Regions from separate parts of the Paenibacillus sp. FSL H7-0703 genome, predicted to be linked through region 1. Evidence: predicted binding sites of a transcription regulator. Region 1 holds the regulator's gene; the other holds the start of a gene.

Region 1 (16,416 bases):
AATGAAAGAACGCGTTGAGACACATGCTGACGATGCGCGAATGAGCAAAGATTTGGCGACCATTTATCGGGATGTAACGTTGGACAAGCAACTGGAAGATGTGGCCTTTGGCGGGCTGCAAGCAGAAACGGCCGGGCCAGCTCTGGCGAAGCTGGAGTTCAAGTCCTTGCTGGAGCGTTTATCCTTTTCAGGTGAGGTTGGCAGTACTGGGGTAGACGTAGAGGAAGCCGCGGCTGACGTAACAGTGCTGGATGAGCAGCGGATTAGCGAATTGGTAGAAGTGTTGGATCATGTGGATGTGCTGCATGTTGAGACGCATGGTGATAATCCGCATCATGCTGACATCGTAGGTCTGATATTTGCCGCAACGGGGCAGCAGTTTTTTATGACACTGGATGTATTGCAAAGTGATGCAGCTACACCTATTCGCGAATGGCTTGCTGACCCTGGACGCAAAAAACGTGGTCATGATCTGCATCGTACGGATTTGGCTTTACACTGGCATGGAATTGAGTTTGCAGGGGCCGAGTTTGATGTGCAACTGGCGGGATACTTGCTGGACCCGACCGATGCAAACCAGACATTGAGCGGATTGGCAGCCAAATATGGTTTGTCTTCGATCCGTCCAGACGAAGAAGTGTTCGGTAAAGGAGCTAAATATAAAGTCCCTGACGTGGATGTACTGTCCGATCATGTGGCGCGTAAGGCAGCGGTGATTGAAGCTTTGGTGCCTGTACAGCAGGCGGAGCTGGAAAAAACGGAAATGCACAAGCTGTTTCATGAGCTGGAGATGCCGTTGTCCCGCATTTTGGCGGATATGGAGAAGCAGGGCATTTTGGTGAACGTAGAAGAACTGCGCGCTTTGGGGAAAGAATTTGAAGCTCAGATTGCAACGTTGGTGGGTGAAATCTACAGCATTGCCGGTGTAGAGTTCAATCTGAATTCGCCCAAGCAGTTGGGTGAGATTTTGTTTGATAAACTGGGTTTACCTGTCATTAAAAAGACGAAAACGGGTTACTCGACTGATGCGGAGGTATTGGAAAAGCTGGCTCCCTATCATGATATTGTGCAAAATATTTTGCAGTACCGCACCATTGCCAAACTCCAATCGACGTATGTCGAAGGATTGCTGAAAGAAATTTCGGAGAAAACGGGTAAGGTGCATACGTATTTCCGGCAGACGGTTGCAGCAACTGGACGCTTGAGTAGTCAATTTCCCAATTTGCAAAACATTCCGATTCGTCTCGAAGAGGGGCGCAAAATCCGCAAAGTATTTGTTCCGTCCGAACCGGGCTGGTCTATTTTGGCGGCAGACTACTCACAGATCGAGCTGCGGGTGCTGGCTGATATTTCGGATGATGAACGTTTGAAGGAGGCCTTTGTCCACGATATGGACATCCATACCAAGACCGCATCCGATGTGTTTGGGGTAGCAGCGGAAGATGTGGACTCCAATATGCGGCGTTCTGCGAAGGCAGTCAACTTTGGGATTGTCTATGGGATCAGTGATTATGGTCTGTCACAAAATTTGAATATTACGCGGAAGGAAGCGGCTCGTTTTATCGACCAGTATTTTGATGTGTTCCAAGGCGTTCGCCGTTACATGGATGATATTGTGAAGGATGCGAAGCGGGACGGATACGTAAAAACGCTGTTGGAACGCAGACGCTATTTGCCGGAGATTAACGCCAGCAATTTCAACCTGCGTTCATTCGCTGAGCGTACAGCGATGAATACGCCGATTCAAGGTACCGCAGCCGATATTATCAAGTTGGCGATGGTACAGATGGATGAGGCCTTACGTGAACGTAAACTTCGCAGCAGAATGCTGCTCCAAGTACATGATGAGCTTGTGTTCGAGGTTCCGCCTGAGGAAATGGAAACGATGAAAGAGCTTGTCCCGGCTACCATGGAAGCTGCATTAAAGCTGGCTGTGCCGCTCAAAGCCGAAGTAAGCTATGGCAGCAATTGGTATGAGGCCAAGTAAGATATTTCAATGAGTAGATAGTCCCAATTTGACGCTGCTTCCGTTATAATATAGGGTGAGGTGAAGACATCATGCCGGAATTACCGGAAGTAGAAACAATTAAACGAACGCTAAACGAGCTTATCGTTGATAAACATATAGATCATGTCACCGTTAATTTGCCGCGGATCATTCAACGGCCCGATGATATCCACGCTTTTGCGATGGAATTGGCCGATCACCGGATTACAGGGGTGGAGAGACGCGGAAAGTTTCTGCGGATTTTGCTGGATGGGCTAGTGCTGGTTTCCCATCTTCGAATGGAAGGGCGATATGGATTATATTCGCAACATGATCCTGTGGAAAAGCATACCCATGTCATCTTTCATTTTAAAGATGGTACGGAGCTGCGTTATCAGGATGTGCGCCAGTTTGGCACGATGCACTTATTTCCGGCAGGACAGGATTTGCTGGAAAAACCGCTGAACAAGCTTGGTTTGGAGCCGATGGACGAGGCCTTTACACCGGAAATGCTGCGTGCTGCTGTTGGAACTCGTTCGACTTCGATCAAGGCAGCGCTGCTAAACCAGTCATATGTGGTGGGCATCGGGAATATTTATGTAGATGAATCGTTGTTTAAGGCGGGGATTCATCCAGCACAGCCAGCCAAAAGCCTAACGGATAGCCAATTTCATGTCTTGCATGAAGCTATTGTCTCCACGCTGGGTGCGTCGATTCAGGTTGGAGGCTCGTCCATTAAATCGTTCGTTAATGGACAGGGTAAAACGGGCGACTTCCAGCATCAATTGCAAATCTATGGACGTAACGCGAAGCCTTGCGTTAACTGTGGCACATTGATCGAAAAATCTGTCGTAGCCGGACGTGGCACACATCATTGTCCGGTCTGCCAGCCTTTGCGCTAAACAGGCACAGTCACCCCAAGCCCATCCCTCTCATATATTGTTCCAAGTACCAATACTGCGGAGGGTTTCGGTTGTTATAAGGCCTTGCCTTCGCAATGGGAGGGAATTGGAGTGGCTAATCATTGGGGAGCCCTGCTGTTACTGGCATTTGCGCTAAGTTTGGATAGTTTCGGAGTCGGTGTTACATATGGACTGCGCAAAATGAAAATTCCACTGTTGTCGATTGCTATCATCTCCATATGTTCAGGTTTGGTGATCGGCATATCCATGCAATTGGGCGCATTACTATCTCATGTTCTGTCTCCTGTATATACGACCGTTTTCGGCGCTGTCATCCTGATCTGTATCGGCTGTTACTCTTTGATTCAAGCTCTGCACCGCAAAGAGGATTCGCCAGAGGATTCAGCGGAAGCCTCTCGGCGGCTGCTTCTTACAGAACAGACTGATCCAGTGAGCAGATCTGTTCTTGGAGAGAAGAAGTGTATAGAGGGTGATGATACAGAGTCTTTCCTTAGCTCAAGAAAAGATCTGTCGGCAGAAGCTTCTGTGGAGCAGCAGGAGCGAACGCTATTTTCTCTGGAGTTCCGCAAATGGGGACTTGTTATTCGGATTCTTCGAAGTCCGTCTGCTGCGGATATGGACCGTTCCGGCAGTATATCTGCTACCGAAGCGGTTTGGCTGGGCATTGCATTATCGGTCGATGCGTTCGGAGCGGGACTCGGGGCAGCTATGCTTGGTTTTCAGCCACTGTCTACTGCGCTGGCTATTACGTTATTCAGTGGAACATTTTTGATTGCAGGGATGAAGGCAGGCTTCTTTCTATCAGCATTTCGATTTATGAAGGCGCTGGGTGTATTGCCGGCATTATTACTGATTATGATGGGCATATTGAAGCTGTTATGAGGTGAAAGAGCATGAATATCGGATTAACCGGAGGTATTGCTACCGGAAAAAGCACCGTGTCGGCTCTTTTGGTCGCCAAAGGTGCGCTGCTGATCGACGCAGATGCCATTGCCCGGGAAGTCATGCTTCCGGGGCATCCGGTGCTGGCGGCGGTCATACAGCATTTTGGACAAGCTATAGTGAACAATGACGGAACCCTGCACCGCAAAAAACTGGGTGAGATTGTATTCGGAGACCCTGCCCAGCGGCAGGCACTTAACGATATTACACATCCTGCTATTCGTGAGGAAATGCGTATGCGCATGGAAGCATATGAACGGGAACAGCCGGACAAGCTTGTTTTGGCAGATATCCCGTTACTGTACGAGTCCGGGCTGGAGAGCTTGTACGAGGAAATTATGGTTGTGTACGTACCACGTGATATTCAGCTCCAGCGTCTGATGCTCAGAGACGGTCTGACGGAGGAGCAAGCTGGACTTAGGCTGTCCGCACAAATGGATATTGAACAAAAGAAAAGCTTGGCCGATATCGTTATCGATAATAGCGGAACACAGACTGAGACGAAACGACAAATTGATCAATTTTGGCAGCGGAAGGGACTTGCATGAATATTTTGCGAAAGAAAAGAGTCCTGCTCACTTTGTTTGTCGGGTTTGTCCTGATTCTGTTCCTTAATTCAAATTGGATGTCCTGGTTCTATCCAATTCAATATAAGGATGAGATTCGGCAGTATTCACAAACGTATGAAGTGGACCCATTTTTGGTGGCGTCTATTATCCGTGTAGAAACCAATTTTAAAACCAGCAAGCAGTCGCATAAGGGTGCACTGGGTCTGATGCAGATTATGCCGAATACGGCAAATTGGATTATGGACAGCGCCCAGATTCAAAAGGTTCCGCTGGACAGTGTCAAGCACGAGCCTGGCACCAATATTGAGCTGGGAACCTGGTATTTGCATAACCTATCCATGAAGTTTCAGGATAATCCCGTAGCAATCGTAGCTGCTTACAATGCAGGGCCGGGTAAAGTTCAGGAGTGGCTGGACAAGGGAGTGTGGGATGGAAAAGAAGAGTCCATTAAGCAAATCCCTTTTGGTGAGACACGACATTATGTACAGCGGGTCATTTATTACTACAGGCAATACACGAAAATTTATAATGATTTTTAAATGGCAAGTTAATGACATGATGAGCCTTTTCGCTTTAAAATGAAAAAAGCGCAGGACAGGCTGTTTTAAGCAGCCCATCCATACACTTTATCTTGTTATTTCTGCATTATTACCGCGATTATTGGTATTGACCTGCCAATTGTTGTTCGGCGATCGTTACGAGGCGTTTTGTGATGTAGCCCCCGATCGAACCGTTCTCATAGGAAGTCATGTTACCTTGGTATCCATCTTGAGGAATGCTGATACCCAGCTCTTGAGCGATTTCATATTTCATTTGCTCCAGAGCGCCGGAGGATCTGCTGACTACCAGATTGTTGGAGTTGCCATTGTTTCCTTGTGCCATTGTTGTTCACCTCCTCGCGATGTGGTAAACATATTATGATCCGTTTCGACAAAATTATTACTAAAAATCTTCGGGAATTTATTGGAAAAAGAAAGTGGTGAGATTATGAAGTGTCCGTATTGTGCCTACAATGGCACGAAAGTGTTGGATTCGCGACCTGCGAATGATAATAAGTCCATCCGTCGCCGCCGTGAATGTGAACAGTGTGCCAGGCGTTTTACCACCTTTGAAATGGTGGAGGAAACCCCGCTCATGGTCATCAAAAAAGACGGCAGCCGTGAAGAGTTTAGTCGTGATAAAATGCTGCGCGGTCTCATTCGGGCCTGCGAGAAGCGCCCAGTATCCATCGAGCAACTGGATATGATCGTATCCCAGGTAGAGAACGCTATCCGCAACACAGCAGCCACAGAAGTGGATAGCCAGCAGATCGGTGAGCTGGTCATGGAACAGCTTTACCCAGTGGATGAAGTCGCCTACGTACGTTTTGCGTCCGTCTATCGTCAGTTTAAAGACATCAATATGTTTATGAAGGAACTGAAAACACTATTATCTAAAGATACAGCCAGCGACTGATCGCTGACTGTATCTTTCTTGGGACAAAGTGGGAAGATGATTATATTTTTTTATAAAAGTATTGACACAGGAATGAAAATTTTATATGATATAGAAGTCGCTTGAAACGTTGATTAACTTACTTACGATGGGGCCTTAGCTCAGCTGGGAGAGCGCATCGCTGGCAGCGATGAGGTCAGGGGTTCGATCCCCCTAGGCTCCACCAAACTTTTATTATGGACTCTTAGCTCAGTTGGTAGAGCAGTTGACTCTTAATCAATTGGTCCAGGGTTCGAGTCCCTGAGAGTCCATTCTTTAGAAAAAACGGCAGAGATGCCGTTTTTTGTTGTTTATAGATCTATTCCCAGTCTAACCGAGAACAGTTAAGGGGTTTTCATTAGCATATTCAAAAGAAGTATGGAAAAAAAGAACATCCTTGTTTAGTGCTGATTGACATAATCGGCAAGGATTTTGAGATACTCGTCATTCACCAATTTTCTTGGGGCGAATACGGCTGTTAAAAAAGTTAGAGATTTTGAACGCGCGATTTTTTCATCCATCATGGAATGGTCGGCTTCAGGTAAATGAATCACGGACAGTAGCTCTGCGGGTATTTTCTGGCGGTAGACTCGCTCGGTATCCTGTACATCAACATTAATATCTTTGCCAGCCAGAACCAAGAGTACAGGAGAATGGAAGTGACTTAATTCTTCGGTGGAATCAGACCGAAAATTTTTGCCTATAAAGCTCCATCTTTCTTTGGAGATCATATCCTCAGGATCGGCTATGCTTAGGTATTCTTCATAAGAAGCATGTTTTTTCAGTAACTGTAGAATCTCTTGATCGTAGTTCAATGTCTTTTGAATTTCTTGAGGAGTAGCTCCTTCTTGCTCCATTTCTTTTCTGGTATTAAATTGTCCTTGGGAAATCCAGTTCACGGCAGGCGATACAAGGATGCTGAATGCAATATCATGTTCCTCTTTAACGATCTTCGGAATGACCCATCCTGCTTGACTGGCTTCCCATAGGCCGATTTTTTGCGTATCAATCATCGGCAAGGTTCTCGCCCAGTCTATTGCATATCGGATCTCCTGTGCGCGGTCCTCCATGCTTTGATCCAGCCAATTGCCAGGGGCACTATTAATACCGGGCTTATTCAATGACAGGGAGGCATACCCCTTGGAGGCGAACTTTTCCCACAGTGGTTTGTATCCATCATCATATGTGTCATTAATAGGACCATCCCCATGGACAAAAACAACCAATCCAACTTTTTCCGAGTAGTTCTTAGGCAAAGCTAATGTACCTGTTAACAGCCCTTTAGGTGTCGTGATTTGTATTTTTTCTTCTGTCATCTTGTAGGAATTTTGATATAGAACAATGAGTATCAAGGCAACAGCTAGAGCTGCCGCAATACCCAAAGTAAGCTTGAATGTTTTTTTCAATAGTGTTCTCTCCTCGAATGCAGGTTCTCTTTCCAACTCATCAGATGCCATACAGGCTCCTTGAACCAAAAATGCCGTAACCCATTATACTTGGATTGTTCTACTTCAAACGCCAGTTTGTGATACAAACGGATAGCCCCTTGGTTCTTATGCGCTACATGGAGCGTCAATGCATGAAAACCAGATTCAACCGTAAATTGCTGTGCGAAAGCTAGAAGACGGCGTCCTATTCCCTGGTTACGATGACTTGAACGAATTGCCAGATGATCAATGTAACACTCATCTGCAGCGGGGGGATACTCCAGCGCATGCATACCTGTCAAAAATTTAAATATATTAAAGCAACCAAACTGTTTTATGAGCGGAGCCAAAGAAATGGGGTTTGTTTCAGGAAGTGAAGAGGAGGGGGCCTTCCATTTGAGGGAAAGAACACCAACAACCTCTTCGTTCTCTTTGGCTACAAATTGTTTCATAGATGTAGAATAAGGATTTTGAACCCAAACCTTCATTAACAACTGCTGTATAGCTTGATCCTCCAGTGTAACAAGAGATTGAAATTTTGCTTTAAACGATTCAACTAAAAGACTGCAAACAGCTTCATGGTCTTGTTTCTGGTATGCAACAATGTCAAAGGATTTTGCACTCATGTAACGCCCTCCAAGATTTATTCTACTTTTACCTGAATTTCGTATTGCAGCTTGTTGTTGCCGAACATCGAAAGATAAGATTTTTCTACTAGGACAATCTTGCTTTGGCAGTTATATTGGTGATGAGCTACATATCGTTCCATTTGTTTGATTTCATAATCAATCTCAGATTCTTCAATGACGGAAAGATGCTTATAAAGATAGTTGCCTTCTTCCAGAATATAGTCAGCCACATTCACCGTTTCATAACAAAGCTTCACCTGTCCGGCATCAGACAAGTAATGCAGGTCATTTTCAAATAATCGAGGTGGGGCAGGGTGGTGTTCAAATAAGTTTCCGGCAGTGAGCTCTTGTCCATTCTCCAATGCAAACCATAGCTTTAAATGACGGGGACCTAATCGTTTGACCTGATATTCATCATTTCGCTGAGTCAGGCTATCATGTTCTTCTAGCACTTTGTGAATAAACTGTTCATGCATTTTCAAGTTAGCTATTTCAGCTTGTACCTTCTGCAACGATTGCTCTAAAAGCTGGTTATAATCATCCGCAGCATAGGAAGTCATACATTCTAGAATCTGGCCGACAGGGACGTTTAATTTGCGTAATAATAAAATATGCGAAAGCTGATAAATCTCATGAAGCCCGTACATCCGATATTGATTTTCTTCTGTATGTGATGGATACAGGATTCCCTTTTCTTCAAAATATCGCAGTTGATGTACAGATACATTCATGAGCTGAGCAAGCTGACTGATCGTAATGTGTTCTTTCAATGACAGGACTCCTTACTGATAGTTGAATAACTCCACTATAAACCTTAGGTCAGACCTAGGGTCAATAGAAAATATCAAATCAAATCTTGGATAGGCGTAGGTGTCGAGCATTTGATGCCCACACCAAGGGGAGGCTGGAGAGTTTACCTGTCGGTGATAACCCGTTATAATCATAAGATTAGTGAGCATAAACAAGATGCTCAGGATGAAGGTTAGAATGGGGAAATCATGTTGAAAACTTTTAAAAAGGTATACATTGAGATAACGAGCATTTGCAATCTTGCATGTAGCTTTTGTCCTCAAACACAGCGTGTCAAAAAATTTATTGATCCGGAAGTCTTTCGAAATGTGCTTGATCAGGTCAAACCACATACGGATTACATCTATTTGCATGTAAAAGGAGAGCCGTTGCTCCATCCGAAAATTGATCTTTTGCTGGAAAGTGCTCATGAGAAAGGCTTGAAGGTCAATATAACCACCAATGGTACCTTGCTGCCGAAGACCGGACATAAGCTGCTTGGGCAACCAGCGCTGCGTCAGATGAACTTCTCTCTCCACAGTTTTGACGGGCATGAAGGCTCCGTGGATCGAGAAGGATATTTGGGTAATATTTTCACGTTTGTAAGAGAAGCAGTGAAACACAATGTCATTATTTCGTTCCGTCTCTGGAACCTGACTCAGGATAATCTGACTAATGTGCAGCGTCAGCGCAACCGGGAAACGCTTGAACGACTGGAGCAAGAGTTTGGACTGGACTATCGGATTGAGGAAAAGGTGATACCAGGCAGTGGGGTCAAAATCGCACCAAATGTTTATTTGAATCAGGACCACGAATTTGAATGGCCGAGCCTCAGTGCCCCGGAAGATGACGGAAAAGGTTTTTGCCATGCACTCCGTAGCCAGGCGGCGGTATTGGTGGATGGAACGGTGGTCCCTTGCTGTCTGGATGGAGAAGGTGTCATTAATTTAGGTAACGTGCATGAACAATCTTTTTCCGACATTGTGGAAGGGGAGCGTGCCAACCGTCTGTACTTCGGTTTCTCCAAGAGAGAAGCGGTAGAAGAGTTATGCCGAAAATGCGGGTACCGCAAACGATTTGGAACATAATCATACAGGTGAGCTCTAATCAACAGTAGAATGAATCGCAAGAAAGATAGCCCTTTTGCAGGGCTTTTTTACTTATATTTTGATATATACATACAGCTGGAAAAGGCAAATCCCTTTCAGAATCAGTATGCTTTCGCACTCATTACCCGCCCCCCCCTGTACGATCAAGTGAAGCTGTTGGAGCAAGAATGGCGTGAAGCTTCTGGACTTGGCAAACTGCATGTTAAAGCCTTATTTCATCAATTTGTATATGAGTTGTTGCAGCAGTTGTAGGGTAGGGCATCGAACCTCTTAAGCCCGACCGTGTATCTCAGGCTGTAGCCTATATGCGTGAGCATTTTAGTCGGCCTATGACACTTGAGTCCATTGCGGAGGAGCTAGAATGCAGTACTGGACATTTATCAAGGTTGTTCAAAAGTAAAATACATACCAGTCCGATTCATTACTTGGGCCAAGTAAGAGCAGATCGAGCGGCAGAACTGCTAATACAGACGGACGCCACTTTGCAGGAGATCGCAGAGCGTGTGGGATATCCAGATGCCCATTCGTTAAGTTGCAGCTTCAAGAAATATAAGGGACTATCTCCCGTACGATTCAAAAAGGAGCGGGAGCATCCTGCCCAGAAGCAAGATCAGGATATGCCCCAAACGATGCTTAAATCTGCCCTTCAGCGGACATCTTTCACACGTTATACTGATATTGATTATCAATATCGGTATCTGCGGAAGGGGATTTATTCATGCACGGAAGAGTCAAAATAACGGCCATGATGATTATGCTGTGTTTATCTTTGATGCTGGGAGCTTGCTCGGCACCGACGAATACAATTGGAAGATCGCAAACGAAGACTAATCATACAGCGACATCATCCAACAGCGATGGACAAGCGGCAGTGCAAGCACAGACAAGAACGGTTAAGACATTAAAAGGCGATGTGGAAGTACCTGCAAACCCGAAACGAGTGGCATCGGATCAGTATATGGGGCATCTTTTGAAGCTGGGGATTATTCCGGTGGGGGTTAGAAGCTATATGCTGAATGAGGCTTGGATTGATCGATCGGGATATCCCAAAGAGAAGTTGGCCGGAATCAAGGATCTCGGTGATTTTCCTATGGATTTAGAGGAACTGACCGTTCTGCAACCGGATTTAATTATCGGTTCAATCGAAAAGAAAATCGACAGCTACCAAAAGGTAGGAACGACCGTGTTCCTGCCGTATTGGGAGGGCGAATCTACAGCGGGACCGCTGGATAGATTCCGTAGAATCAGTGAAATCTTTGGCAAGCAGAAAGAAGCCGAGCAGTGGATTACTGAATACGAGAAGAAAGCTGCAGAGGCCAGAACGAAAATTCAAGGTATCGTTAAGGACGGAGAGACGGTTTCAATTGTACAAGTCGCCAATAAATCGATATATGTTTTGGCAGCGAAAGGCGGCAATTACGGAAGTCCGACCATTTATCAGATGCTAAAGCTGCCACCTACCAAGAAGGCATTGAACATGAAAGAAGGTTTTGAAAATATTTCACTTGAGGTTTTACCCGAGTATATGGGAGATCACATCTTTGTAAACGGTTCAGAAGATGAAGGGGCTAATCAGATTCTGCATAGTGAGCTATGGAAAGGACTTCCGGCTGTAAAAAAAGGACAGGTTTATATGTACGGTTCATTCAGCGATAAAGAGGATGAGTTTGTGATGGAAGAGCCTTATTCATTGGAACTTCAATTGGATACGATAGTTAATCTCTTATTAGCCCACAAAAAATAAAGCTGAATACAGCTATAAAAATCAAAATACGTTACCGATGAAACACATGATATAGAAAAATAAACTGCTAAAAACGAGGGTGAACCTCTGTGTTTTAGCAGTTTTTTTGTCGTAATTCAACAGAGGCACTCTCACCTCAGTCGCTTATGGTAGTCGTCACCGCGCCATTAATGGCGGCCGTTCGCTGCAACGTCCCCGTTTACAAAAAACAGTGACTATTCTCACAAAAAACGACATATTCCGACACTGGAATGCCATATTATAGTAAGTGTTGATAGGCTATAATCGTAGCAGTGAAAACGGATGGTCACAAAAATTTATTAGAGTCAGGATTGGTGGTTCAAATAATGAAGCTGGCAACAAAATTAACCTGGATGATGCTCATCATACTGCTTCTCGTAGGCTCCTCCATTGGATACTTCGGATATCGTACCGCTTATCATCAAGTGGATGAAGCTGCTGGGATCGAGCTGGTGGGTTGCGCCAATATTACGACTGGCCTTATAGATCCTGCGGATATATCGGCTCTGGTCAGTGGAGATAACAGCAAACTTGCTGCCATTGAAGACCGGATCGGCTGGATTGTAGCACATAAGCCTATTTTTAAAGAGGCTTTCATTATCTCCTTGGATGGAAAAATTCTGGCCGCCGATGCCAACTTCAAGCAAAGAGGCTATCAAGCTGGCGATTCCTTCTACTTCACAGACGAAGACAAAGAAATGATAACTACCATGAAGCATTCAGCATATTCCAAGGTTTATACATATGAAGGAACCTCGCTCAAAACCGGATACGGCCCCATTTATCAGGACCATGATCCCACCAAGCCCATTGTTGCACTGATGGCCATCAATTTTGACGGTTCGTTAATTCAGGAACGGACGTTGGATATTATTGTTCAACCCTTTATTATTGGCGGTTCCATTTTCATCGTGGCTATCCTTATTGTTTACCTGTTGATTCGCCATATGGTAAGTCCGCTTACCAAGCTGTCAGCCTCTGTGAATACCATTACCAAAGGCGACCTTACTCATGAACCGCTTCTTTTCAAAAGCAAGGATGAAATCGGGACGCTGGCCCGCGACTTCAACGATATGACAATGAACCTGCGCAACCTGATTACTCAGGTCAATGACACCTCTATGCTGGTCGCTTCTTCGTCTCAAGAGCTGTCTGCCAGCGCACAGGCAACGAACCGTGCTGGAGAGCATAGCGTGAATGTTACGATTGAGTTAGCCGATGGAGCGCATACCCAACTGGAGAATCTGGAAGGAAGCTATAAAGCTGTTCAGGATATGTCACGCTTTATCAGCGATATTGCCGGCAATGCGGACATCGCAATGAACAAGGCCGCGGATAATGTCCAGAAAGCACGTCTTGGCCGGGAATCGATGGATTCCACCACCTCCCAAATGGGAGTTGTCAGCGAAAGCATCGGCGATCTCTCAAGCATTATTCATACGCTTGGCAGCCACTCCAAGGAGATTGAGAACATTGTCGGCACCATCGCCAGCATCGCCGAGGAGACCAACTTGCTGTCTTTGAATGCAGCGATAGAAGCTGCGCGCGCCGGAGAAGAAGGTCAGGGCTTCGCCGTTGTCGCTGGCTCTGTCCGCAAGCTGGCCGAACGTTCTGCCAATTCTGCCACACAAATCAGCGAGTTGATCAGTCTGATTATCGCCCAAATGGACAAGGCAGGAGAAACTATGAAGCGTTCCACGGACGAAATGATGCAGGGCAAAGAGTTGATCATATCGGCCGGACGCTCCTTCTCCGAGATCGAAGTCTCCATCTCCGATATGTCTTCCCAAAGCGAGCAAATATCAGCCACAGTTCGGGATCTGGCGCTGATCTCTGAAGGGCTCGTTGAAGCCATTCAGAATACCGTAATGGTCTCTAACCATACGGCTGAAGGGGCGAAATCCCTGTCCGCCTCTTCGGAGCAACAGCTTGCTGCCATGCAAGAAGTGGAATCCTCCGCAGCGCTTCTCTCATCACTTGCCGAGAAGCTTCAGGTGCTTGTGGAGAACTTCAAGATTTAAATATTCGAGGTTCAAAGAGAAATAAACCGCTAAAGACGAGGGTAAACCCTGTGTTTGGCGGTTTCTTTATAGTGATTTTACGAAGGCATTCACTCAGTCGCTTATGGTAGTCGTTACTGTAACATTGTTGACAGAGGTTGACACTAGAGTTGAAATTAATAACCTCAACGACTACTGTTGCACCAACAATCAGGCCTGTATTTATAATTAGGTTTGTAGCAGAAAGCGTTGTTATGCCGCCTCGCTGCAACGTCCCATTTACAAATACATTGTAGTATCCGCTACTGGTCGGAACCACAAGACTGTTTGCCGCGACTGAAGTACCACTATCATTCGTGAAATTTTGTGCTGGGATAGTGGTCACTCCACCTAATATATTACCAAGCACGACAATAGCTGTGTAACGATTAACCACTGGAGTGACATTGATACTTGTTGTGATAGCAATGTTTCCAGATACGATACTGTCTGCTTCCAGATAGATTCGAATAATAGACATAGGAATTCCTCCATTCCTAATATTCCAGATAAATATTATAGTTTATGTGAATATTCTAGATATGGATTGGATGGGAGGAGTCTTCTAATTATTTCTCTTTGTTCAAGCTTCTTTGGGCCCGGGTTACTATTCGCTTTGTTTCTTTGGTATCCGAAGTCATCAACCATGCATTGCGAGCCCCTTTTCGTGGCACAGGATATACAGAATCATAATACAATTATAGCTTCTATAAGGTATTTTGACCTCTATTACTCACTTGTTTGCGCTAGAGTGAATAATGAATTTTGGGGAATCTGTTGGATTTATGTAAAGGAGAGGTTGGTATAAAATAGATATACATAATTAATAGTAGATACATAAAGAGTGAGGGAATAACGATGATTAAATTAAAAGATGTAGGCAATTTCGAGGTTCTTCCTGAGATAGCGATGCATATCGTTCAAGGCAATATATCCGCTTTACGCCAAGCGCTGACCGAAGGCTGGGATATAGAACAAGGAATCGTACTCAGCAAATATACGACATTAAGTCCATTAGATATTACACTCATCACTGAGCAAATGGAAGTCTTGAAGCTACTGGTCGATGAGGGGGTCCAACTTAATGTGAAGGATAATCCCGCATTCCTGAAGGCTGTTCGCTATGGTACCGAAGAGATTGTCCGTTATGTGGTCGCCCATGGCGCCAAGCTGGACGGTAAAAATCATGTCAAATCCGGTGCTTATGAGCAAGCCTACTACGGTAACAAAAGTAATATGCTGCTTATCCATGAGCTGGGCCTCGATATGAAGCAGCATGCTGGAGCAACACTCCGCAGCGCAGTTAGTAAGCATGACCTAAAAACAGTAGCATTACTATTGGAACATGGCGTAGATATTAATTTCAATGCCCCTAATATGGTATATCCTTATAAAGCCACGTCTTTGACAGTGGCGGCACGCAACAACGATTTTGCGATGGTGAAATATTTGGTTCAGCAAGGCGCTGATGTGACGCTGGCAGAAAAAGATGGAGAACGGGCATATACAATTGCACTAAGTAATAAAAACGTAGAAATGGCTGAGTATTTAAAGTCTGTAGAGCCTCCGGCATTTCATAATCTGGAAAATAAACGACATGCTTTGAAAAGCTACAAGCTTCCGAAGGATTTAATAGCCTTTCTGACGGGGGATCAGCTCCGTGTGAACCTGCCAGAAAATGATCTTGATATTCAATTTGTTGAGTTCTTCTCATTCATAGATACGGTTGAGATGAAGGTAGGTCGGCAAAAGCTGTTGCGTCTGTCTCTAAACGTAGACAATTACTCGGATATCATATTGGTGTGGAATCCGAAGCAAAAGTGTCTGGGTTATTATGACGAGGAGCATCAGGAATATGCGGATATGTGCAGCTTTGCCGAGTTTCTTGCACAGCCGGAAGATTATCTGGAGAAGATTATTGAGGGTGAATATTTATCATAACAAGGTGAGCCATGAATGCGGTACGCACGCAGTCATGGCTCTTGTTATTTTAAAATACAGCGCTAGTGTACACAGGTGCCTAATGCTCATCAGGAATGGTTACGCATGAGCTGAATGAGATTTAGAGTAGCGGTAGATAGGGGTTCGTTCTTACGGGTACAGATGGCGATTGAATTGAGAAGCTGGATGTCTTCTACATATACCCGGCACAGTTCGCCACGTTCTACATATTCACGCACGACCAGTGAGGACACAAAGTTGGCACCATATCCGGCAATAACTGCGGTAATCGCCTCATGCAGCCCTGTGAAGTTTAGGGTGACCTGGGGGGTGGGGGCATTATAGGTTCGACATAAGGAAAATAATCTCTCCCGTGTCGAGCTCCCCTTTTCACGCATAACAAAGGGTTCATGCATCATTTCCAATAAAGAAACCTGCTGATTTGCATACCGATGATCTGGAGCTACCACGAACCACAATTCATCACGAAATAATTCTTCAGTCTGAATCGTATCGGGATACTGCTCAGGCAGTCCTCCGTAGATAGCCAAATCCACTTCTATATTTAATAGCTGCTGCAAAGCATCGTTGGAATTTGTAGTGTTAATCGTCATTTCAACATGTTCATATTGTTGTTTGAATTTTGCAATCCAGGCCGGAATGAGAAAATGAGCCGGTAAATAAGTAGCCGCTAGCCGGATATGACCATGGGCTCCATCACGATAATCTTGTGAAAATTGTTCGATTTGCTGTTCGACAGCAAAGAGCCGTCTGGCGAGTACAGCAAGTTTTTCACCAGCATCCGTTAAGGCAATCCCTCTTC
Region 2 (16,416 bases), 170 kb from region 1:
ATGCAGGCGCTGGCGACGGCGTTGCTGTTCATTCCGGTCGGATTTTTGGGGGATCGGACGAGCCGCGAAAATATGCTGGTCATCGGCGCATTATTCAGCGGCCTGGCCTTTCTCGCCCGTACCTTTACAGATACCAGCGGAAGCATGTTGGTATTTGCCGTAATCTCAGGTGTATTCGCCGCCTTTATTCAGGTGCTGGCTGTGCCTTTTTTAGCGGAAAGCATAAGTAAAGCTCAACGCTTAAAAATATTCAGCTATTACTCAGCTCTTGTACTGGCAGCCCAGGTTCTGGGTAGCTTCGGGGGTGGCGTACTCGCAGATGGGCTGCAGACGTGGGGAATCACACCGCTATCCAGTCTGCGGGTCGCTCTGTTCCTTGGAGGAATGGCAACATTGACCGCCTTTATTCCTCTATTGTTCATCACAAAAACTACAGCAACCGTAGAAGCACCAGCTCCTGCTGAATCTTCACCTCAAACAGAACAAGTACATACACCGCACAGTGCACCCGATATCCCTGCCTCAGAGACGCCTACTGCTGCTTCTGATCGCCGGGTTATTGGACAATTTGTTCTGGCCCAGTTTTTTCTTGGGTTAGGTTCAGGTCTGGTCATCCCGTATCTTAATTTGTATTTTACGAACCGCTTCTCCGTATCGCTCAGCGCAATGAGTTTACTGATTGCACTCGGCCAGCTCATGACCATCCTCTCCATGTTGATCGGGCCTACCCTCGGCAGCCGGATTGGACTGGTCAGAGCTGTAGTTGGCTTCCAACTGCTTTCGCTACCCTTCCTTCTCATTACCGGCTTTACGAACGTGCTATGGATCGCTTCCATCAGCTTTCTATTCAGGCAAGCGCTAATGAATGCAGCCAATCCGCTGCAAACCGCCATTCTCGTCGAACGTGTGTCAGATAAAAATCGCGGCATTGCCAACTCCATTCTCCAGACGACCTGGATGCTAGGCACCGCAGGTATGGGACCTGTACAAGCCTATTTGGTTACAACATATGGCAACTACTGGGGCTATGCCATCACATTTAGCATGACAGGTGTTTTCTATATTTTGTCCTCCCTCGTCTATTACAGAATGTTCCGAGAAAAGCGCCCGTCCGCGGGCCAGCTTTTACAAAACCCAGCAAGCCCGTAAACAAAATCATGACACAATAAAAGCCGGAGCCTCCAAGCGGACTCCCCTGGAACGTCATAGGATAAATGAGAATGGCGAGGAGGAATGAAGGCATGCTTCGAGTTGCATTATTTACGGACACGTATACGCCTGACGTGAATGGCGCTGCTCTGACCCTGGAACGATGGATTGGCTATCTGGAGACACATGGAGTATCTACGCTCGTCTTCGCACCGGAGGCAGACCATCATCTGCCCTCTGGGCCGGGTGTAGAGCGATTTCGGAGTATTCCCTTTTTATTGTACCGGGAATGCAGACTTGCGATCCCCAACGCCAAACAGATCAACGAGCGTCTGTCAGCCTTTTCCCCGCATCTGATTCATGTCGCTACTCCATTTAACCTTGGCCTGTATGGAACAAGCTACGCAGCCAAACACCATATTCCACTCGTCGCCTCATATCACACCCACTTTGATAAATACCTCGAATATTACAAGCTTCGCTGGCTTGAACCTGCGTTATGGAAATACATGCTCTGGTTTCACAGACATTGCGAAAGGGTATATGTCCCTTCTCAATCAACCATGGAATTGTTGCACAATAAAGGAATGGGGCAGCTCGAAATCTGGAGTAGAGGCATTGATACTGACCGATTCCAACCAAAGGTGGACCGTAATGCAGTATGGAAGAAATGGGGCGTTCATGCAGATGCATTTGTTATTTTGTATGTAGGCAGGCTTGCACCGGAAAAGGGGATAGACACGTTACTGGATTCCTATCTCCAGTTACCCGATGACGTCCGCGCAGCCTCTGTGCTGGTCATTGCAGGAGATGGTCCATTGTATAAGGTCAAAACTGCAGCGGATCTAGGGGTGCCGGAGCATGCAGTCCACTGGCTTGGTTTTGTGAAAGGGCCGGAATTAGCTGAACTCTACGCCGCAGCCGACGTATTTCTCTTCCCTTCCACCACGGAAACCTTCGGCAATGTTGTACTGGAGGCTATGGCGAGCGGTACACCTGTGGTCGGTGCCAATGAAGGCGGGGTAAAAGATAATCTAATCCATGGAAATACAGGGCTATTGTGTCCTGCTGGGGACTCCGCTGCCTTTGCCAAAGCTGTACAGCTGTTGTACGAGGATGCCTCACTTCGTGATGCTATGTCCAGAGCTGGTAGAGCCTACAGCCTGGAGCAGACATGGGACCGTATTTTTGAACGGCTACTGGACAGCTACATGGACGCAGCAACCCTACACCTCGACAGCCGTCCCATGACGCGAATGTAGCCTTCAAAAACAGCGAAATTTCAGATAGCATGATAATGGCGGGTTAAATAAATTCTGCTAATACCTTAATTGCTTCAGCAGCTTGTTATGTACCCCACTCAACAAAATCACTGCGGTCAAGGCGCCGATGAACGCAAGAAGCATATCCCACTGGGTATCCCATACATCTCCCTGTGTGCCCAAAAAGGCTTCTGCTGCCGTTCCGGTTGCCTTGGCTACAGCAAACTCAATCAGCTCGTACACAGCGCTGATCGCAAGACACACACTAACCGTGAGGAAAGTAAGCCAGCTCCCGCTTCCCAAGGCCGTTTTACGCAACAGCACTTCCCTGACAATGAGTGCAGGTACAAAACCTTGTACAAAATGCCCAAGTCGATCATAATAATTGCGCTCCAGTCCGAACGTATCCCGAATCCAGTTGAACAGTGGCATTTCGGCATAGGTATAATGTCCACCGACAATCAGGATCAATGCGTGCAGCCAGATTAGGGTGTATACCAGATTGGTAAACCGAAATCTACGGTACAAAGCCGCCAGCAGCACAGCTCCCAAAACTGCCGGGAGAACTTCCAGTACCCATGTAAAATGATCCGCCGGGCGAATTAAAGACCAAATGAGGGCAAGCGCCAGCAATACAAGTAAAACAAGCGGGTAGCGATCATTTTTAGACCATGCCGTTGCCTGATTCATCTTCATTCCTCCTCACCCAAAGCTCTAGCCTTCGTTCGTTACGATATGTTTGACACGCCCAACCTGTCCGTCTGCCAAACGCACTTTGATTCCATGCGGATGACGCGGGGAATTGGTCAAAATATCTTTCACCGTTCCTCGCGTCAACTTACCGGTAGACTGATCCTTTTTAAGCACAATATCCACCTGAAGACCAGCGCGGATATCGGATCGATTCTGTCCGTTCATTGTAGCTATTCCTCCTTTGATTTACATTTTTTGATAATATTCAGCCACTCAGCTGCAATCAAATCACCAGCGACGCCATTCGTCTTGGCGGTTGTTCCCTATCCAGACTACGCACATCGTGGATACATAGCTGACGAGCAAAATGACGAATAGCATCCCACTAAACTCCACAAAATGAGTACGTTGCAAGGAGTCTGCCCATATGGAAGATACCTGTGCATACAGTTGAGAGGGCGCAGAAACAATATCCCATGTGTTCCCTCGAAAGAAACGGCCAATGTAAATACCCAGGCTGCTCAACAAGAGTACCGCCAGCATAAACAGCCAACTAACAAGCCCACCACGTGCACGTTGTACCAACTGTCGTACGGATTCGAGCGATACAAAACCCATTGTCAGGCCAAGTACGGCTACCAGCAGCATCCCCAGTACATGATTCCAAAAGTACGGATTGCCCCAGAAACGTTGCTCCCCGAGAAATGGATATCTGGCGAATACATGCAGCAAATCTGTGATCAAATAGGGTGTATTGGGATAAAAGAAAAGCCATGCCGCCCCCATAGCCCAGAGTAAAAATGTCCTCGTTCCCCGCCTCCACGAGCTGTACATTACATCAAGCAGTAACGTCAACAGCATAGGAATCCAGGCCAACATCATATTCCACCAAATAAAAAGATAAGGGCGGCCCCCTGAGGGCAGTCGCACGTTAATGATCCACAATGTACTGATTACGGAGCATAAGGCCAGTGCTAAAAAAACATAGATTTTTAGTGGATAATTTAACGATCTTAAACGGGCATACATATGTGTCTTTCCCTCCTTGTAACCGTCCTGCCTTCCTGACGTTCCAATTTACACCTGTTCTGGACAGTGTACACCACAATGGCTTCAAGCTCAATGGAAGCGCTCTACCTCTGCATCAATGAACACAAAAAAACATCCGTTCTCCGGGAATGGACTTCATCCCCGAAAAATAGATGCTTACTGTGTTTTAGACTTCACTCACAGGTAAAGGCGTAGCTCCGGTAGTTTTAATATTCGGGCAGCATGAATTAGCGTAATATCGCTAACGGCATTATAAATTTCGTCACTAATCCCGTCCATTCGCCATCCGGCGTCCGGGATGCACAATTACCGCTTTTGCTCCATAATGATGCGCATATTCCACAGATTGCACCAGCAGCTCTATCGCACGTTGTCGCTTGGTTTCAACGTCAAACCCGAGCAGAACGGAATTCGTGCCGTAATCCGGATCTGGTGTATGAGGAAATGTATTATGCACACTCGATATGCCGATTTCTCCCCGCTCAATCATAGGCTCAATCGTCGTTAGCATTTCCCGGGTAATGTTATAGTTCAGCTCCACCCTGCTAAAGCCCAACTGACGGATTTCCTTTACAAGTTCTCGACCAACCGTATGCTTTTTTATATTCCAACAGTTAGTTGCTAAATAGACAGATTTCTTACAAATGATCTGTTACCACTTAACTCCCAAGCCTTCTTTTGTTATGTATATTAACATTATGAAAGCGCTCCACATATCACAAAAAATAAATTTATATTACAAAAAAAGCCTATCCATCATCTACTTAAAGACGGATAAGCTTTTACTGTTGTCTAACCTTGTATCCAATTGACTAATGAATGTACTGCCAATGTACCCGGCGCAGCTGCCACAAATGCTGATGAACCGTTGTGCAAAGCCAAAAATTCCACTGTTTTTGGAATACCGGGAGCCAGATCCAGATGGTTGTCGCTGAAAATGCCTTCCAGCTCTGCCGATAGCCACACGTGTCTAGCAAGTACATCCGAACACAGCATGAATCTGCTGCCCCCACTTCCCTGAATCTCTGTCACTTCAATTTTTGCCTGCGGTAAATCCATCTCTTTCGTGTCTGCAAAATAAATTTCACCAGAGGCGACCTGTTCACCATTCTGAGTCAGACACGCGACCAGCATATGCTCCGCACGGTTCAGGCCACTCAGCCATTTGTCGATAGGCAGTATATGTACAATTCCTGCACCGCCTGCTGGTTGCTTTACCTTAACGTTCTCTTCATGAACTGCCTGGCTGCTACGGATATGCAAAAGAGTCAGCCGCAGCGTACCTGATATCGGCTCTAGTGTATCGTTGACCAGATGCAGGGCCTTATTCCCCTGTTCTGTATCTGTTGCACTCAACAGCACATCAGCAAAGCTGCGCTTAGCCGTATATTGGAGCGCCTTCCAACGACCAAAATAGTCCATACTCGACCAGGAGGCAACGGGCCAGCAGTCATTCATTTGCCAGTATAATGTTCCCATGCAATAGGGCTTGTGACGACGATGCGCCTCTATAGCTGCTTTCATTGCTTCTGCCTGTAAAATTTGGCTCATGGGAAGAAAACATGTAAAATCCTTTGGCTCTCGCATGTATCGCTCCATATATTCTTTAATCAGACGATTGCCCGCATCGTTCTTCTGATGTGCCAGCATCACCTCAGATTCCAGCTCCAAATCCTTCTCTTCCGCATAAGTACGAACAGACTTGTATTCAGGAAAGGACTGAAAACCATATTCACTCATAAAACGACCCACATGTACATGATAATTCTCAAACGGCTCAGACGCGTGCCATACACCCCAATAATGAATATCACCTGCAGTTGAAGACCGATGGGCATGCTGGTTCCGATCTCGCGTCAGGTCAATCAGCGGGGAGGAGGGCCAATAGGCTGTCTGCGCAGACCAGGTGTGTACCGCCTCCGGTAGAATCCGATGAAAGAGTGTTTCATAATCATTCCATAGGCGTTCCCGTTGCTCAGGTGTGTAGTCCTTTTTCCAGCCCCAGCCTCCATTCTCTTCATAATGCGCCCATGCAGAATCGATCTCATTGTTGCCGCACCATAAGGCAATGCAGGGATGATGACGCAGCCGCTTAATATTATCCTCGGCTTCCTGTGCCACATTGTCCATAAAATCCTCATCCCCCGGGTACATACTGCAGGCGAACATAAAATCTTGCCACACGAGCAAACCGTATTCATCACAAAGCTCATAAAATATGTCTTGTTCATAAATACCGCCACCCCACACCCGCAGCATATTCATATTCGAGGCGGCTGCACTGGCAATTTCATACCGATATCGTTCCATCGTAACTTCAGTGACAAAGCTGTCATTCGGAATATGGTTAGCCCCTTTTGCAAACACAGGAATTCCGTTCAGCTCAAAATAAAAGCTCTCTCCTGCTGCATCCCGTTCACGTACAAGACGGATGGAACGCAGTCCCGTTTTTACTGATTTTTCCGCGATTACAGCTCCTTGTCCTTGCTCCACCAATTCGGCCACAAACGTATATAAATGCGGCTCCCCCAGTCCACGGCACCACCACAGCTTCGGCTTCTTCATCTCCAGCTCCAGCTCGACCGTCTGCTTCCCCTTCAGCAGCCGTACCGGCTTGGACCACACCTTCCCGTCAGCGGAAATACGCAACTCGGCATCTCTAATCTCATCTGCATTTTCGATCTCTACCACTGCCATGAGTTTAGCCCCTACCGAATTCACCTCGTCCTGTCGAATAAACAAGTCTCTCACGATCAGACCGGACCACGCCTCGATCCGGACCTCCCTCCAGATACCGCTCGTCACCAGCCTCGGTCCCCAGTCCCAACCATAGTGGTAGGGAGCCTTACGTGCGAAAACGCTTACCTTTTTGTCGGACAAACCACCGATCTCGGACTGATCATTGGGTGCAGGGAGTCCATAACCTAAGCTTTCCAGCTTGGGTACATCTTCAGCAATCGGAGAACGAAAACTGATTTCCAGCCGATTTTCCCCTTGCTGAACAATTGCCTTCACATCCTGTCTCCATACCCGAAACATATTATTGGCTGACAAGACATATTGGCCATTCACTTTTACATCCGCGTATGTGTCCAGACCTTCCAACACCAACTCTACACATTGACATTGAAGCTGATCTTCATTTATCTCAAAATGGGCTTCATATATCCAATCCTGCTTATCAATCCACTGTACCTCCATCTCGTTCATACCGATAAACGGATCAGGAATTTTGCCATGTCGTAAAAGATCAGTATGCACACAACCCGGCACTTTCGCGCTGAGCCACTCATCACTTTGCGCTTCCCTAAACCTCCAGCCATCCAACCCTATCACATTAACCATCGTCACAAGCCTCCTATAAGCATGATTGGGAACATCTGGATTCGTCAGTAACATAACAAAAATAACATTAAGCTAACAAAATAGTCAATTGTTTTTTAGAACAAATGGAAAAATACAAAATAAAAGTCGCCCTCTGCCCCTAAACAGGCTAAAAGCGACCTCCTTCGTCTTCACGGTGTATGGTGTCATAACACGTATCTGGACATTAACTATATGTGATTGTGCTGATGGGACGCTCACGGTCATCATTTTCCCGACTGATCCGGGGTGCATGAACTTCCCGTACGAATAGCTCAGCATGTAGCAACTTTTTCTCGACAGGCGAGTTCGGGTTCGTTATGCGCCATAACAACTGGTCCACTGCACGCATTCCCAGCAATTCCTTATCCACTCTCACCGTGGCATAAATCGGCATTTGTTCATTCGTATCGTCAAACCCGGTCACTCCGCAACGCCTCGGAACGTCAATCCCCTTTTCTTTCAGCACATCCACGACTTGCCCAGCAGTCACATCATTAGCACATACAAAAACCTCAGGCAGTTCGTCCTCGGACAACTTTTCCATTTCCTCAGCAAGCGCTTGCGCTCCCCTGTGAAGAAGAGCTTTAATCTGCCGCAATTCTACTCCGCTCATTTCCAGTGTGGAACGACATGCTTCCCAGCGTTCGTAGAAACTGTGAGCGTCATCAATATGACCCACAAACTGAAAGCGGGTATAGCCCCTGCACAGCAAGTCCTTCATTAATTCACTCATGCATGTGCGATTATCTGTAAACACCGTATCACTTAAAAATGCAGAATCCCAATGATCTACCATGACGACCGGAATACCCATCCGATAAATGTTCAGCAACAACGAAGTTGAAATCGTCCCCACTGTGATAATCCCTTTAATCGCCTCCGGGTTCAGTAAAGAAAACATATCTTCAGTCGAGGGCTCCGTTAACGTGATCATATCCATACCCTTACGGTTCAGACGCTCAGAAATCCCTTCAAATACTGGCCCCCAGTATCTAGATTCCCTGTTCTGATACCTAATATTCGGAAATAACACTAGCACGGTACCTGACCATTCTCTGGTATCTGTGTCCCGAGGCTCTACCCCTGTCATTTTGGGGTGACTGCGAAAATAGCCCATCTGGGCGGCAAGCTTGACCAGAACCGCCCTTGTCTCTTCACTTACACCGGGTTTGCCTGATAGTGCACGCGAAACAGCGAACTTTGAAACGCCCGCCGCATCCGCAATTTCTTGCAACGTTACTTTTCCACGCATCTTCTCACCCAACCCTATTCGGAGTCTTTTTCTATCGTAACCTTTCTAATACACGGGTGTACCTATAAACTGGTACCATCGTAGCATACTTTGTTTTAGATCATCAAATGATAGATTTGTACAAATCCACACCCTCCACCAAAATATGTTTGCTTAATAAAAAAACAAACCGCATAACAAGCAATTATAAATTACTTGACGTGAGGTTCTTTATTTCCTACAATTTACTATTGAAAGCACTTACATTGTGTAAATCATACTTATTAAGGGGGATTTGCAAATGTTCAAGAACAGGTTGGTACGACAGAGCTCCATTCTACTCCTGTCTTTGCTGCTGCTCGTTACAACGGGCTGCGCGAATGGAACAGACGGTAAGGCAGAAAAGGAAGATCCTAATGACACCAGTCCCATTACACTTACTTTCTTTGGCGGTGATTCCAGCTCTAACTGGAACAACATGAAGGATGCTGTCGGGCAGGAAATTATCAAGAAAACGGGCGTTACGCTAAATGCCGAACATGCTGTCAATGGTCGAGGCGAGGAAAAGTTTGCTTTAATGGCAGCGAGCGGAGAGTATCCAGATCTCGTGTACCCCAAATCAGACATTGGCAAGTTGGTCGATGCCGGAGCACTCATTGACTTAACAGATCTCATTGATAAATACGGCCCTAACATTAAGAAAGTGTATGGAGACTATTTTAATCGTATTAAATATAGTAGTGAAGATCCAGCCATTTACACGATCCCGACCAATTTGGGTGTGGATCACATCGCGTTTGATGCACAAGCTGGCTTCGAAATCCAGCATCAGGCACTTAAGAAGCTTGGATACCCTAAAATCCGCACCGTTCAAGATTTTGAAAAAGCACTTAAAGATTATGTCGCCAAATACCCTACCACCAATGGCCAGCCTACCATCCCCCTATCACTTGATGCCGAAGACTGGAAAATTCAAATTACAGTGACAAACCCGGCTGTTACTGCTACAGGTGGACCCGACGATGGCGAATATTATATTGATCCTAAAACACACAAAGCCATTCTTCACTACAAGCGCCCAGAAGAACGCGAATATTTCCGTTGGTTGAACCATATGTACAATGAAGGACTGTTGGATAAGGATACTTTTGTACAAAAAAGTGATCAGTACAAGTCCAAAATCGCCGCAGGCCGTGTCATCGGACTCATTGATCAGGAATGGAACTATCAAGATGCCGAAAATGCGCTCAAGGCAGCCGGTAAGGATGAATTCACTTACGCCCATTTTCCAGTCACTTTAAATGAGAAATACGAGGACCATTCCCTTCAGCCTATCGGCTTCGATACTGCATCCGGGATCGGAATTACAACCTCATGCGAAAATCCGGTGCGAGCTATCAAGTTTCTGGATTTTCTGGCCTCCGACGAAGGACAAATTTTACGCAATTGGGGAATTGAAGGCCAGCATTACAACGTAGAGAACGGCAAACGAGTCATTCCGGCGGATGTGCAACAACGTAAAAACACTGATAACGCTTCTTTTAGCAGAGAGTCAGGAATCGGTTTGTACTGGATATGGGGGCCACATTATGGCGATAGCGTGAAGGACCCTTCTGGCAACTATTACACAACCAATTATCCGGAGATGATTACCGAAAATTATAGTCAAGCCGAAAAAGAGTCCCTTCAGGCATACAAAGCCCAGACGTGGAAAGACCTGTTTCCGAACGAAAAGGATTTTCCGGTAAAAGAGTGGGGTGCTGCCTACAACATGCCTGTTCCGACCGATACGAATTACAATGTTATTTATCAAAAGTCGCAGGACATTGTACGCAAACGGATTCCTGAGGCTGTACTCGCCAAGCCAGATCAGTTCGACGCTGTGTATGACCGCATGCTCCAAGAGCTGGACCAGGCAGGTGTTCCAAAGGCTGAAGAAATCTATACTGGCCTAATCCAAAATCGGCTGAAACTGTGGTACGGTGAAAAATAAGGTTTGCTTGCTTTTTAATGAAATATTATAGGGCTGACAGACCATGCTGTTCAGCCCTTCTACATTAACTTTTACATTAAATATTTTGTTTGGTTTCTTTTTCTTTCCAATAATTACTTTTTCCTGAAACACGATGGACGTAAAACAATAAAATGATTGGAATCAACGCAATCCCGCCACACATCACCCAAGATATTTGAATAGGTGTTTGATCGGAAGACAAATCCGTAAAATTACGACTGATGATCCCTGTCACGATTAAACCTACGCACATGCCTAATTGTGAAATCGCAGAATCCAGAGATAGTAATGTGGAACGATACTCATTCGTGATTCTTTTGTTGAGAAAAATTTGTTTGGCAACCGGGTACATCCCGCGCCCAATCTCATAGATTAAAAAGGTAAGCAATACAGGATAAAATGTGTTGAACACACCGGCTAAAATGAGCCATATCCCAATCATCCCGCAAGCATACATGAGTATATGTACATCACTGTATCTGGCGCCTAGCTTTCGAACTAGATAACTTCCCAAAGTCATACATAGTGAATAGCCTGCCTTGATAAACCCCATAATCCAAATTCCTTGTTCGGAAAGGCCAACCAGACGTGGCTGTTGAAATGTATTCCCCGCTGAGTTCGAAAAGCTGATAAATAAACCAATCATAAACACAATCCAGATAGACTTATTTTCAAAACCAATACGCACACTTTCTCCGATAATCGTTTTAATGCGAGTAGTAGACGTCTTTCGATGAGCAACATTCTCCTCATCCATATAAAAGGAGCATAGAAAAATGCATACAATAATAGATAAAATACTGACCGCCCATGGAAGTGAATAGTTATAGGTTGCGAGAAAGGCCCCCAACAGACCACAAATAAATCCCGAAATGTACTGTATACTGTTAGAGGTTGTAAAAAGAACTTCCATGGGCTTATCACTATTTTCCACAACCCATGATTCCAACGAACCTGACTGTAAACATATAGCCAGACCCCCAAAAACTTGCGCAAACACAAGCACCCCGATATGATCTGTCCAAACGAACAACACACTATAGACTAGAAAACAACAAAGTCCCAAAATAACAGAAATTTTTCTTCCATACTTATCTGCAATCGCCCCTGTGGGTATCTCAAACAAAAAAATACTTACAAAGAATACAACTAGTAAGAAGTTTGCACTCTGCAAAGAAAGTCCTTTAGCTAATAGAAAAAGGATGAGCGTAGTCCCAGTGATTTCACTCATAAAAAATTGAAGAAAGCTGACGGAGTAAAATAGCTTATGAGATTGCACTCTCAGGATTCCGTCGCTTGCTTTGCAGCCTCATATTCACTTCGCAAAATCCCCATCTGAATAATGTCATAGTATTGCCCTTCCCTGAATAGCTTCTCCCGCAGCCGTCCTTCCTCCTTGAAGCCGCATGCCAAATAGCAACGGTGTGCACGTTCATTGAACGCATAGACCTCCAGCTCCAGCCGATGCAGGTTCAGTGAATGAAATGCAAATTTTTGTAACAGTCGGATCGCTTCCCGTCCATAACCTTTGCCCAGGTCACCGTCACGCCCGATCACAATACCAAGGGTAGCGTGCCGATTCACCCAGTTGATTTTAAATAAATCCAGTTGTCCGATATAGTCCAGTGTGTCTTTATGCGCAATGACAAAACCTTTGATCTCGGAGTTGCCGTCAATCATCATTTGTACAAAAGACTCACTATTAGTCTGTGAATGCGGATAGACAAACACGTCGCTTAACCCGTGTGTGATTTCCGGGTCATTGACCCATTTTCGGATATTCGGTATATCTTCTTGACGGTATTCTCTCAATACAATTCGTTTTCCAATGATATGTGGCATCGTCATTTTCCTCTCAGTATGTATTTTGTTCGGGTAGTACTCTAGTTTTCCGGTCAACCTTTATGCTTCCATTACTCTTACAAACTCCAGAAAACGTGTACCTTTATAATGAAGCTCCCCACGATCTCCGATCACAATCATACCAAAATCCGTATCCTTCACCTCCAGCTCCATATGCTCACCCCCGTCAAACTCAAAGGTGATATAATAATATGTCGAAGCTGAAAAATCGCCTGATCCCCCGCGCACTCTCGTCCGTTTATCCACAACCTTACATGAACGTTTTACCCGTTCGGCTGCTTGATTGGACAGGCCCGCTCCTATCGTTTTGACAATTCCCATAATGATTACAAAAACAATAAGTCCAAATACTATAAAAAAGATTGTATTAAAGGATTGAAATTCCATAAAATCACTTCCCATTTGCTTCATCCTTTCTACAGTAAAATGTAAATTTTCCATTCTATTGCCCATTGACAAATCGTACATCTTCACCCTCAAAAACTCCAATACTTTTTTAACATACTTACGAAAAAAAAGTTCTTTCGCTCTTTTCCGCACCCCGCTTGGACTTATACCCGATCTGGGTCCTCTGATCCCTTCTAGACCGATTGACAAAACTATATATAGATATAAAATAGAGAATGTACTCTAAATATAGTGTAAAAAACGTATTTATGCCCGATATCTTGAAGATACAGGTATGAAAATACATGTAAATATAGAGTCAAAATCTTAAATGGCGCAGCCAGCAAGGGATTCCATCTATAATAGATCCTAGGCAATGCGTTTTCTTTTTTCGTTAATTGTTTAAGGAGGTTGCATACCATGCTGATTGCATATGATTCGAAGACCGGCAATGTAAAAAGATTTATAAACAAGCTCAAGCTTCCAGCGGTTCAGATCGAGGAGCAAATGACTATAGAAGAACCTTACGTACTTATTACATATACAACTGGGTTTGGGCAGATACCTGAGAGGGTGTCTTCCTTTTTAAAAAAGAATGCTCAAAACCTTGTTGGTGTAGCTGCAAGCGGCAACCGTAACTGGGGTGAGAAATTTGCCAAAAGTGCGGATTTGATTGCCGATCATTATAATGTCCCCGTGATTAGTAAATTTGAATTATCTGGAACGTTCGGAGATGTAGAGCGTTTTAAACAGGAGGTGAGCCGAGTTGCGGCATATTGAATTGAACAACATGTTGATGAAACGCGATACAGACGGCTTTTTCCAATTGGAAAAAGACCAAGAGGCTGTAGCAGAGTTTATGAAGGAAGTTCAGGAACGGAGTTTGAAGTTTGCTGACACAGCCGCTCAAGTGCTGTATATGATTGAGAATGATTATTACGAAAATTTCTATAACAGCTACACGGCTGACGAAATTAATGATATTTTCCATATCACTCATAGCTATAATTTTAAATTTCCTTCCTATATGGCAGCATCCAAGTTTTACACCGACTATGCAATGAAGAGTAACGACCGGAAAGTCTATCTGGAACATTACCCTGACCGGGTTGCTGCTGTCGCGCTGCATTTAGGACGCGGTAACGCCGATAAGGCACGCCTGTTGTCCCGCTCGATGATGGAGCAACGCCTTCAGCCAGCAACACCAACCTTCCTGAATGCAGGCAAAAGCCGCCGTGGGGAATTGGTATCCTGCTTCCTGCTCGAAATGGACGACTCCCTGAACTCAATTAACTATGTGCTGAACACCTGCATGCAGTTGTCCAAAATCGGGGGCGGTGTTGCGGTCAACCTGTCGAAACTGCGGGCACGCGGCGAAGCGATTAAAGGCGTAGAAGGCGCAGCAAAAGGCATTATGCCTGTGCTGAAGCTGATGGAAGACGGTTTCTCCTATGCGGATCAAATGGGGCAACGTAAAGGCTCTGGGGCAGCCTATTACAACATTTTCGGATGGGACGTGCTTGAGTTCCTGGATAGCAAAAAAATCAATGCTGACGAAAGAGTACGTCTCAAGACACTTTCTATTGGATTACTGGTGCCAAACCGCTTTTACAAGCTGGCTCAAGATAATGAACCGCTGCATGTATTTGCTCCTTACAGTGTGTTCAAAGCCTATGGAACGCATCTGGACGACATGGATTTGGATGAAATGTACGATACGTTGCTCGCTGACGATCGGGTGAAGAAAAAAATAGCGATGAGCGCACGTGACATGCTGACGAAAATTGCCATGATTCAGTTGGAGTCTGGTTATCCATATATCATGAACAAAAGTAACGCGAACCAGGCACATGCTCTTAAAAACGTGGGTCAAGTCAAGATGTCGAACCTATGCACGGAAATCTTCCAGTTGCAGGAAACTTCCGAAATTACAGATTACGGCCAACAGGATACCATCCGCCGGGACGTGAGCTGTAATCTAGCTTCTCTGAACATTGTAAATGTGATGGAACATGGCAAAATCCGCGAATCCGTTCACGAGGGTATGATTGCTCTCACCTCGGTCAGCGATATGACCCAAGTAGCTAATGCACCGGGTGTTGCGAAAGCAAACCGTGAAATGCACTCCGTCGGACTGGGTGTTATGAATCTGCACGGCTATCTTGCCAAGAACAAAATTGCGTATGAAAGCAATGAAGCGAAGGACTTTGTCCGTACCTTCTTCATGACGATGAACTATCATTCCATTGAAAAAAGTATGGAAATCGCTAAAGCAGCTGGACAAAGCTTTTATGGATTTGAGGAATCGGATTATGCGACAGGCGTATATTTTGACCGATACCTGAACACAGATTATCGTCCAACAACTGCACGTGTACAAGAGTTGTTCAAAGACATCTATGTTCCGACTTCAGCGGACTGGGACAAATTAAAAGCAGATGTGATGAAAAATGGTCTGTACCACGCCTATCGTATGGCGATTGCGCCGACTGCTAGCATTTCGTACATTCAAAATGCAACATCCAGCGTCATGCCGATTGTTGAGCAGATTGAAACCCGTACCTATGCCAATTCGACGACCTACTATCCAATGCCTTATTTACAAAAGGATAACGTGTTCTTCTATAAATCTGCTTATCAAATGGACCAGTTCAAAGTGCTTGATCTGATTGCAGAAATCCAGCCGCACGTGGACCAAGGGATTTCGACCGTGCTTCATGTGAACAGTGACGTGACTACGCGTCAGTTAGCACGTTGCTATCTGTACGCTGCACACAAAGGACTTAAATCGTTATACTACACACGCACCAAAAAGCTGTCTGTGGAAGAGTGCCTCACCTGCTCCATCTAAAGTATAAGGTAACAAGCTGTAGTATAAAAATTAGATTTTGAATAGATATAGATGCTTTGCATTAGAAGCTGTATCCAGCGTGTGGTTCAGACCTTTACGGGACTGGACAGACCCTCGCGGATACAGCTTCCGTATGTCAAGCATACGATGATTCGCCTGCACTATTTCAATGTGTGTTTTCAGGGAATCTCGCAAGCTGAAGGGAGAATGCTAACAATGACAGGTATACAAGCTGTAAACTGGAATCGCTCGGACGATGATTTCACACTGATGTTCTGGAACCAGAACATTATGCAATTTTGGACGGATGATGAAATCCCGTTGTCTGACGATAAAATGTCCTGGGTAACCCTCAGTGATATCGAAAAAGAAGCCTACATGAAGGTGCTGGGCGGCTTGACGCTACTGGATACCATTCAAGGCGGCGTGGGTATGCCGCAAATTATGGAGCATGTGGACGGACTACAGCGCAAAGCCGTACTAAGCTTTATGGCGATGATGGAACAAATTCATGCCAAGTCGTACAGTAGCATCTTTACAACGCTAGCTT

The links. Region 1 encodes NrdR, which represses ribonucleotide reductase genes. Its sites were predicted from a motif close to AACACNATATATNGTGTT; they were not measured.
Region 2: the regulator NrdR is predicted to act here: its motif matches at 13,255-13,272, upstream of nrdI (class Ib ribonucleoside-diphosphate reductase assembly flavoprotein NrdI).

Annotation. Positions count from the first base shown of each region.
Region 1 is NZ_JBBOPF010000001.1:1,438,304-1,454,719, reverse strand. Features, by position in the region: gene polA (DNA polymerase I) at 1-1,987, shown strand, start outside; gene mutM (DNA-formamidopyrimidine glycosylase) at 2,059-2,889, shown strand; gene MHB46_RS06000 (MntP/YtaF family protein) at 3,001-3,792, shown strand; gene coaE (dephospho-CoA kinase) at 3,804-4,400, shown strand; gene MHB46_RS05990 (lytic transglycosylase domain-containing protein) at 4,397-4,960, shown strand; gene MHB46_RS05985 (alpha/beta-type small acid-soluble spore protein) at 5,079-5,303, opposite strand; gene nrdR (transcriptional regulator NrdR) at 5,409-5,876, shown strand; tRNA gene MHB46_RS05975 (tRNA-Ala) at 6,006-6,081, shown strand; tRNA gene MHB46_RS05970 (tRNA-Lys) at 6,094-6,166, shown strand; gene MHB46_RS05965 (alpha/beta hydrolase family protein) at 6,296-7,300, opposite strand; gene MHB46_RS05960 (GNAT family N-acetyltransferase) at 7,297-7,947, opposite strand; gene MHB46_RS05955 (helix-turn-helix domain-containing protein) at 7,965-8,720, opposite strand; gene MHB46_RS05950 (radical SAM/SPASM domain-containing protein) at 8,949-9,827, shown strand; gene MHB46_RS05945 (hypothetical protein) at 9,858-10,100, shown strand; gene MHB46_RS05940 (helix-turn-helix domain-containing protein) at 10,154-10,588, shown strand; gene MHB46_RS05935 (ABC transporter substrate-binding protein) at 10,567-11,592, shown strand; gene MHB46_RS05930 (methyl-accepting chemotaxis protein) at 11,940-13,634, shown strand; gene MHB46_RS05925 (DUF4183 domain-containing protein) at 13,624-14,133, opposite strand; gene MHB46_RS05920 (ankyrin repeat domain-containing protein) at 14,511-15,593, shown strand; gene MHB46_RS05915 (LysR family transcriptional regulator) at 15,683-16,416, opposite strand, start outside.
Region 2 is NZ_JBBOPF010000001.1:1,271,791-1,288,206, forward strand. Features, by position in the region: gene MHB46_RS05100 (MFS transporter) at 1-1,149, shown strand, start outside; gene MHB46_RS05105 (glycosyltransferase family 4 protein) at 1,242-2,411, shown strand; gene MHB46_RS05110 (DUF2238 domain-containing protein) at 2,469-3,101, opposite strand; gene MHB46_RS05115 (YwbE family protein) at 3,126-3,329, opposite strand; gene MHB46_RS05120 (DUF1361 domain-containing protein) at 3,393-4,133, opposite strand; partial or broken gene MHB46_RS05125 (sugar phosphate isomerase/epimerase) at 4,447-4,803, opposite strand; gene MHB46_RS05130 (beta-mannosidase) at 4,947-7,499, opposite strand; gene MHB46_RS05135 (LacI family DNA-binding transcriptional regulator) at 7,705-8,772, opposite strand; gene MHB46_RS05140 (ABC transporter substrate-binding protein) at 9,053-10,744, shown strand; gene MHB46_RS05145 (MFS transporter) at 10,821-12,044, opposite strand; gene MHB46_RS05150 (GNAT family N-acetyltransferase) at 12,047-12,607, opposite strand; gene MHB46_RS05155 (DUF2500 domain-containing protein) at 12,668-13,030, opposite strand; gene nrdI (class Ib ribonucleoside-diphosphate reductase assembly flavoprotein NrdI) at 13,436-13,795, shown strand; gene nrdE (class 1b ribonucleoside-diphosphate reductase subunit alpha) at 13,782-15,866, shown strand; gene nrdF (class 1b ribonucleoside-diphosphate reductase subunit beta) at 16,083-16,416, shown strand, end outside.